DNA from 2 places in the Microcoleus sp. A006_D1 genome. Region 2 is predicted to be linked to the other one. Evidence: riboswitches for the same ligand, from Rfam matches in the RefSeq annotation. Region 2 holds a riboswitch; the other holds the start of a gene.
The links. A riboswitch is a leader RNA that binds a small molecule or an ion and turns the genes downstream of it on or off. The one in region 2 is predicted to bind cobalamin.

Region 1: it holds a riboswitch for cobalamin, as region 2 does, so the genes downstream of both, QUB68_RS17050 (energy-coupling factor ABC transporter permease) here and QUB68_RS29490 (DUF1636 domain-containing protein) in region 2, are expected to answer to the same signal.

Annotation. Positions count from the first base shown of each region.
Region 1 covers NZ_JAUBVZ010000008.1:236,365-239,762, forward strand. Annotated here, with positions in the region: gene QUB68_RS17040 (Uma2 family endonuclease) at 101-799, opposite strand; gene QUB68_RS17045 (Uma2 family endonuclease) at 918-1,679, opposite strand; cobalamin riboswitch at 1,873-2,019, shown strand; gene QUB68_RS17050 (energy-coupling factor ABC transporter permease) at 2,042-2,800, shown strand; gene QUB68_RS17055 (energy-coupling factor ABC transporter substrate-binding protein) at 2,804-3,133, shown strand; gene cbiQ (cobalt ECF transporter T component CbiQ) at 3,130-3,398, shown strand, end outside.
Region 2 covers NZ_JAUBVZ010000030.1:8,588-11,985, forward strand. Annotated here, with positions in the region: gene QUB68_RS29485 (serine/threonine protein kinase) at 1-637, opposite strand, end outside; cobalamin riboswitch at 780-944, shown strand; gene QUB68_RS29490 (DUF1636 domain-containing protein) at 967-1,383, shown strand; gene cobW (cobalamin biosynthesis protein CobW) at 1,511-2,545, shown strand; gene QUB68_RS29500 (CobW family GTP-binding protein) at 2,837-3,398, shown strand, end outside.

The DNA.
Region 1 (3,398 bases), on a different contig from region 2:
GTTTTTCCGGAAGATTATCGGTTGGGGGCGATCGCGCAAGTTGAAAAATCTGGTTGGCGATCGCCCGCAGAGTGCGTCTGTGTCGTACTCTTGACTGCAATTAGGTTATATTATCAGGATCTATCCCCAACTGTCGCAATCGCTGAGCTAGGCGATCGGCACGTTGCGATTCCTGTTGCAGACGTTGCGCTGATTCTTTCACCTGTTCTTCAGGAGTCAAATAACGTTTTCCATCGGCATCATACCAATACAACCATTCCCTTGTCACCCCAGAATAATTCCCCCTTTCACAACCAATTCCCAAACCAATTTCTGGCATCCAAACAGGATTTCCTGGCTGTAACTCATAGCAACCATTGACCAACTTATATACTTCAAAACGGGGATCGTAACGGCGGCGGGAAGAATAAACCACGTAATAAAGTATGCCTAAATCTTTATATTTTTCCCACTTTCCGGTATGTTTTTGGTGATAAGTAGCCGAAAGCAATTCGAGGACAAAACTTGGTATGATATTTTCATCCCATAACAGGTAATTGGGACGCAATTCTTCATCATAAAACCGTTCTATATCTAAACTCAAGAAAGCATCTGGCATGATGTACTCTTGGTCTGAGTCTTGGTAAATACCCATATGCAAACCCAAAAACCAGTCCATGCGTTCTGCCCAAATTATGAGCAATATTGCTTTTAGTAATCCTGGAATTAATTCTTTAAGTTCGTTATCCGCAGGTGGTTGATAGAAGTTTTGTCGTTCTTCTGGTGATGGTGAGTGCGTCGGCAATTCGTCATCTAACATGGCTGCTTTCCTCAAAAAATACTAAGATTATAACTTTGATATTAGACCACTCTTGTGGACAGAAGGAGAGGGGCAAACACAGCGGAATTACCCCTGCAAAATCCCAAATATTCGGCAATCAGGTAAGATTATCTGGATCTATTCCCAACTCGCGCAATCGTTCAGCTAGTCGATCGGCACGTTGGGATTCCTGTTGTGCACGTTGGGATTCCTGTTGTGCACGCTGGGCTTCCTGTTGTGCGCGCTGGAATTCCTGTTGGAGACGTTGCGCTGATTCTTTCAACTGTTCTTCAGGAGTCAGATAGCGTTTACCATCAGCATCATACCAATACAACCACTCCCTCGTCACCCCAGAATAATTTCCCCTTTCACAGCCAATTCCCAAACCAATTTCTGGCATCCAAACTAGATTTCCTGGCTGTAAGTCATAGGAACCATTGACTAACTTATATACTTCCAAGCGGGGTTTACGTCGGCGGCGAGAAGAATAAATGACGTAATAAAGTACGCCTAACCTTTGATATTCTTCCAACTTGGCGGTGTATTCTTTGCGAGAAGTCGGGGAAACAACTTCGAGGACAAAAGTTGGCATCACTTTTTCCTCCCACAGCACGTAACTGGGACGCAATTCTTCATCGTAAAACCGTCTTACTCCTAAACTTAAGAAAGCATCTGGCACAATGACAGGTTTTTTGAGGTGATGGTAAATAGCCATATCTATGCCAAAAAACCAGTCCATACGTTCGGCCCAAATTATGAGCAATATTGCTTTTAGCAATCCTGGTATTAGTTCTTGCAGTTCGTTATCCACTGGTGTTTCATCTGAGTCTGGTAGTTCGTCGGCTGAGGGCCAGTGTTTGGGAAAGTTGTAATCTAACATGGCGGTTTTTCTCAAAACTCATTAATATTATAGCATTTAGTTGTTGGGTATTTTTTTGTATTTGGTTAAGGTTTTTATGGATCGCAAAGACGCTAAGTAAGAAAAGGAAGAAAAGCAAGATATAGGTAATCTTGAGTTACTTAATTTGAAATAATTTTTGTAAAATATCGGCTGAGAATTACGCGATCGACTAAACTATGTCTAAGCAGTCGGTTCTAATGGGGAACAGCCGTTAGAGGAAAGGGGGAAAGTTCGGTGCAAGTCCGGCGCTGTCCCGCAACTGTAATGAAAGTCGTGTCGCTTTCTGAGTCAGGATGCCCGCCGATGTGTTGGTTTAAATTGTCTCATCTGCGAGGTTCAGCATGAAGGCCAGAAATCGGAAATTAGTCAGCCTGGGATTGATGGCTGGCTTGAGTTGTTATATTGTCCTAGCATCGGCAACGCCTGCCGCAGCTATGCACATTTCGGAAGGTTTTTTGCCTGTGCAATGGGCTGTGTTTTGGTGGATGGTGGCGTTGCCTTTTTTTGTGTTGGGTTTGCGATCGATCGCCCTTATCACAAAAGAACACCCGGAACTTAAACTGCTGTTAGCTTTGGCGGGTGCGTTTACTTTTGTGCTTTCTGCTTTAAAGATTCCCTCGGTAACTGGCAGTTGTTCTCACCCGACGGGAACTGGTTTGGGTGCGATTTTGTTCGGCCCTTCGGTGATGGCTGTACTGGGGGCTTTAGTGCTGTTATTTCAAACGTTACTGTTAGCCCACGGTGGCTTGACAACGCTGGGCGCGAATATGTTTTCGATGGCGATTGTCGGCCCTTTTGCTGCGTATTTTATCTATCATTTGCTGTTGCGAACTGGTAGCCAGCGGGCGGCAATTTTTTGTGCGGTGGCTTTGGCAGATTTGCTGACTTATGTGACGACTTCGATTCAATTAGCGTTAGCTTTCCCGGCAGCAAGCGGCGGTTTTATGGCTTCGTTTCTCAAGTTTGCTGGCATCTTTGCAATCACTCAAGTACCTCTGGCTATTAGTGAGGGATTGCTGACTGTATTGGTCTGGAATTGGCTGCATTCTTACGGAAAGCCGGAGTTGGAAACTTTGAAATTATTGAGACAGGAGTCATAAACTGTGAATCAAAAACCTACAAATCAGCAAGCTACTTCGCGGCAAAATTGGTTATTGGCGGGCGCTGTAGTTGTTCTTGCTGTTATTCCTCTCGTTTTTGTGCGGGGTGAATACGGCGGTTCCGATGACCAAGCTAAGAAAGCAATTACCGAAATTCAACCGGATTATAAGCCTTGGTTCAATCACTTAGTTGAGCCTGCTAGCGGAGAAATTGCTAGTCTATTGTTTGCGTCTCAAGCGGCAATAGGGGCTGGCGTAGTTGGGTACGTGATTGGGTTGTATAAAGGCCGATCGCAATCTCGGCAGAATTCCGATCGCAAATCCTCGGAATGAACCATCAGATTGATAGTCTGGCTTATACAAATCGTTTGCGGGGGTTGCCGCCAACTCACAAGCTATCTTTTGCGATCGCCCTATTAATCCTGTCTCTAGTTTCCCATGTAGCGGTGCAGTTGTCGATCGGCCTTTGGTTGACAGTCTGGATCGTGATTTATGCGGGAATTCCGGCGAAACTCTATCTGCGGTTGCTGTCGCTACCGTTGATGTTTTTGCTGACGAGTTTGCCTGCTTTGGCGATGAGTGCGGTTGCGGGCGATCG
Region 2 (3,398 bases):
CGACATCCACAGATTTTGTACCTGTTAACAAGCAAATCAGCGTCGCCCCTAAGCCGTACAAGTCGGATGCTGTTGTTAATTGTCGGTTAAACATTTGCTCTGGTGGCATGAATCCCATTGTGCCTTTGACTACGCTGCTGGCGGCGATATTTCCGCCTCCCAAGCGGGCAAAACCGAAGTCTACTAAGTACACATTTAAGTTGTCATCGATTAACAGGTTTTCCGGTTTGATGTCGCGGTGGATTACGGGCGGTTTTTGGGATTGCAGGTAAGCTAGAATTTCTAAAGTGGCGATCGCAATTTGTTTAATATCCGGCGGCGAGAAAGTCCGGGCGATCGCACTTTCAGCATTTTTGTATTCCTGCACCATACAAAAACCGCTGTCAGTCCCGAAAGCATCGAGATAGCGGGGGATACCTGGGAAATCCAAACTTTCCAGCACTTTAATTTCTTGTTCGTAAGCATCGTATTCTGTCCAGCTAGCACCTAATTGAGCGAATTGAAATTGCTTAATCACAACGGAGTTTGTTGTATTAATTTTTGTGGCGAGATAGGTGACGCGGCCGCCCAAACTGTTGTATCCGAGTTCGCGGGTTACTTGATAGCCGTGTGTGGAAAAGTCGGGAAAATCGTTCATAAGGTTGGTAGTGAGGACTTCAGTCCGCAGAAATATCAGAGGACTAAAGTCCTTACTACGAACTGGGTTAATTTATGTGGTTAGATATTAAAAATCGCTGTTACCAAGATAACTTTTTTGGGAAAGGGCGGCAAGTGTGGTAGGATTTGAATTCGCGATCGGTTCTAGCGGGGAGCAGCCGCTAGAGGAAACGGGGAAAGTTCGGTGCAAGTCCGGCGCTGTCCCGCAACTGTAATGAGGTTTGTAGTAAGGAATGCAAGTCCTTTACCTCTAAAGTCAGAATGCCCGCCGATATCTAACTCACTTTTGAACGCATCTACGAGGTATGGATGATGAATGGAACTAAACGTAACACGGCTGTACGCACAAAACACTGTCTTTTAGTTTGCACGGCTTGCGCTAGTGTTTGGAAAGACGGCAAGCGCGAAGGTAAAAGCGGTGGCCAACAATTTATGGAAGATTTATCGAAACTCGCTAAAGATTGGGAGTTGTCCGAGCAGTTTGATATTCAAGAAGTTGAGTGCATGAGTGCTTGCAGTCACTCTTGTGCGGTGTCTTTTGCTGCTGTGGGAAAGTATACTTATCTGTTTGGTGATTTGCCTCCGAATGAGCCGGAAAGTGTCGAGGCTGTACTCGAATGCGCGGGTCAATACTATGCTAAGTCGGACGGTTTGTTGCCTTGGGCTGAGCGTCCTCAAGCTTTGAAAAAAGGTGTTTTGGCGAAGATTCCGCCGCTGGGGAATTAGAGATAAGAGCAAACAGAAGAGTCGGCGGTTAGAAACCGCGACTACACAAACGATGTCCGCCTTCGCGGACTGAAGAATGGTGCGCCATGCGCACCATACGGTACATTTAAACCTGACACAAAATTTAATGCACAAGATTCCTGTTACGGTCATCACTGGTTTTCTCGGTAGTGGCAAAACTACGTTAATTCGCCATTTATTGCAAAACAATCAAGGCCGCCGCATCGCAGTTTTAGTTAATGAATTTGGCGAAATTGGTATCGACGGAGAACTGCTGCGCGATTGCCAAGTTTGCGATGAAGAAGAAAGTGTCAGCAGCAATATTGTAGAACTAACAAATGGTTGTCTTTGCTGCACTGTTCAAGAGGAATTCTTGCCGACTATGCAGGAATTGTTGAAGCGCAAAGACCAAATTGATTGTATCTTGATTGAGACTTCTGGCTTGGCACTTCCTAAGCCTTTGATTCAAGCTTTTCGCTGGCCGGAAATTCGCACTGGCGCTACTGTTGACGGTGTGGTTGCTGTTGTTGATTGCGAAGCTATTGCTAGCGGTAATTTTGTCGGTGATATCGATGCTTTGATGGCGCAGCGACAGGCTGATGATAGTTTGGATCACGAAACGCCGATCGAGGAATTGTTTGAAGACCAGTTGGCCTGTGCCGATATGGTACTGTTGACGAAGGTCGATCGCGTAAATGCAGAAACTCAACAGAAAGTTCAAACCTGGTTGCAGCAAGAGTTACGTCCGAGTGTAAAAATTGTGCCTTGCAAGGGTGGCGAAATTAACCCTGATGTGCTGTTGGGATTTAATGCGGCGGTTGAGGATGATTTGGAGTCCCGCCCGAGTCACCACGACGCTGAGGAGGAACATGAGCACGATGATGATATTAACTCGACTTTCTTTATTGCCGATCGCGCATTTGAACCAGAAGCTTTGGTGAAAAAACTGCAATCCTTGATGCAGAAGGAAGAAATCTATCGGATTAAGGGGTTTGTGGCGGTTCCCAACAAACCGATGCGGATGGTGTTGCAAGGTGTGGGCGATCGTATAGAATATTTTTACGATCGCCCTTGGCAACCTTCCGAACTCCGCCAAACCAAGCTGGTGCTGATCGGAAGAGAGTTGGAGCGCGATCGAATTGCAGCTATAATTGGCACTTAATTATGCGGAGTCATTAGTCATTAGTCATTAGTCATTAGTCATTAGTCATTAGTCACGCACACTGACCTCAGAAACCCGGTTTCTTCCTAGATTTCTCGTCACTCGTAGAAACCGGGTTTCTAGCCCAATGTCCAATCTCAAATCTCAAATCTCAAATCTCAAATGGTAAAACCCGCCCCTACAGGCTTTTGCAAACAATTTATTAACATTATTTAATATTGTTGCTGTTGCCAGCCTGTCTGGTGTAAAATAGCGATAATGGTTATCATTGTAAAACAAACGAGGTCAAGTATGGTGACTGCTGGGGCGATCGAATCAGTTCCCGTAACCGTTCTCACGGGCTATCTGGGTGCAGGCAAAACCACGCTGCTCAACCACATTTTAACACAGGAACACGGCAAAAAAGTTGCAGTGATCGTCAACGAATTCGGTGAAGTAGGCATCGACAACCAACTGATAATTGATGCCGATGAAGAAATTTTTGAGATGAACAATGGCTGCATTTGCTGTACAGTCCGAGGCGACTTAATTCGGATTATCAACAACTTAATGAAGCGGCGCGACAAATTCGACCACATAGTCATCGAAACCACAGGTTTAGCCGACCCCGCACCCGTAATTCAAACATTCTTTGTAGACGAAGATATGCGGGACAAATTGCTGCTGGATGCAGTTGTCACCGTAGTTGATGCCAAGCACATCTCCCAACACTGGGATGCCGATGAAGCTCAAGAACAAATTGCCTTCGCAGATGTAGTTTTGCTCAACAAAACTGATTTAGTGACTCCCGAAGAATTGGCAGAATTAGAAAAGCGAATTCGCGCCATGAATGCAATGGCAAAAATCTACTGCA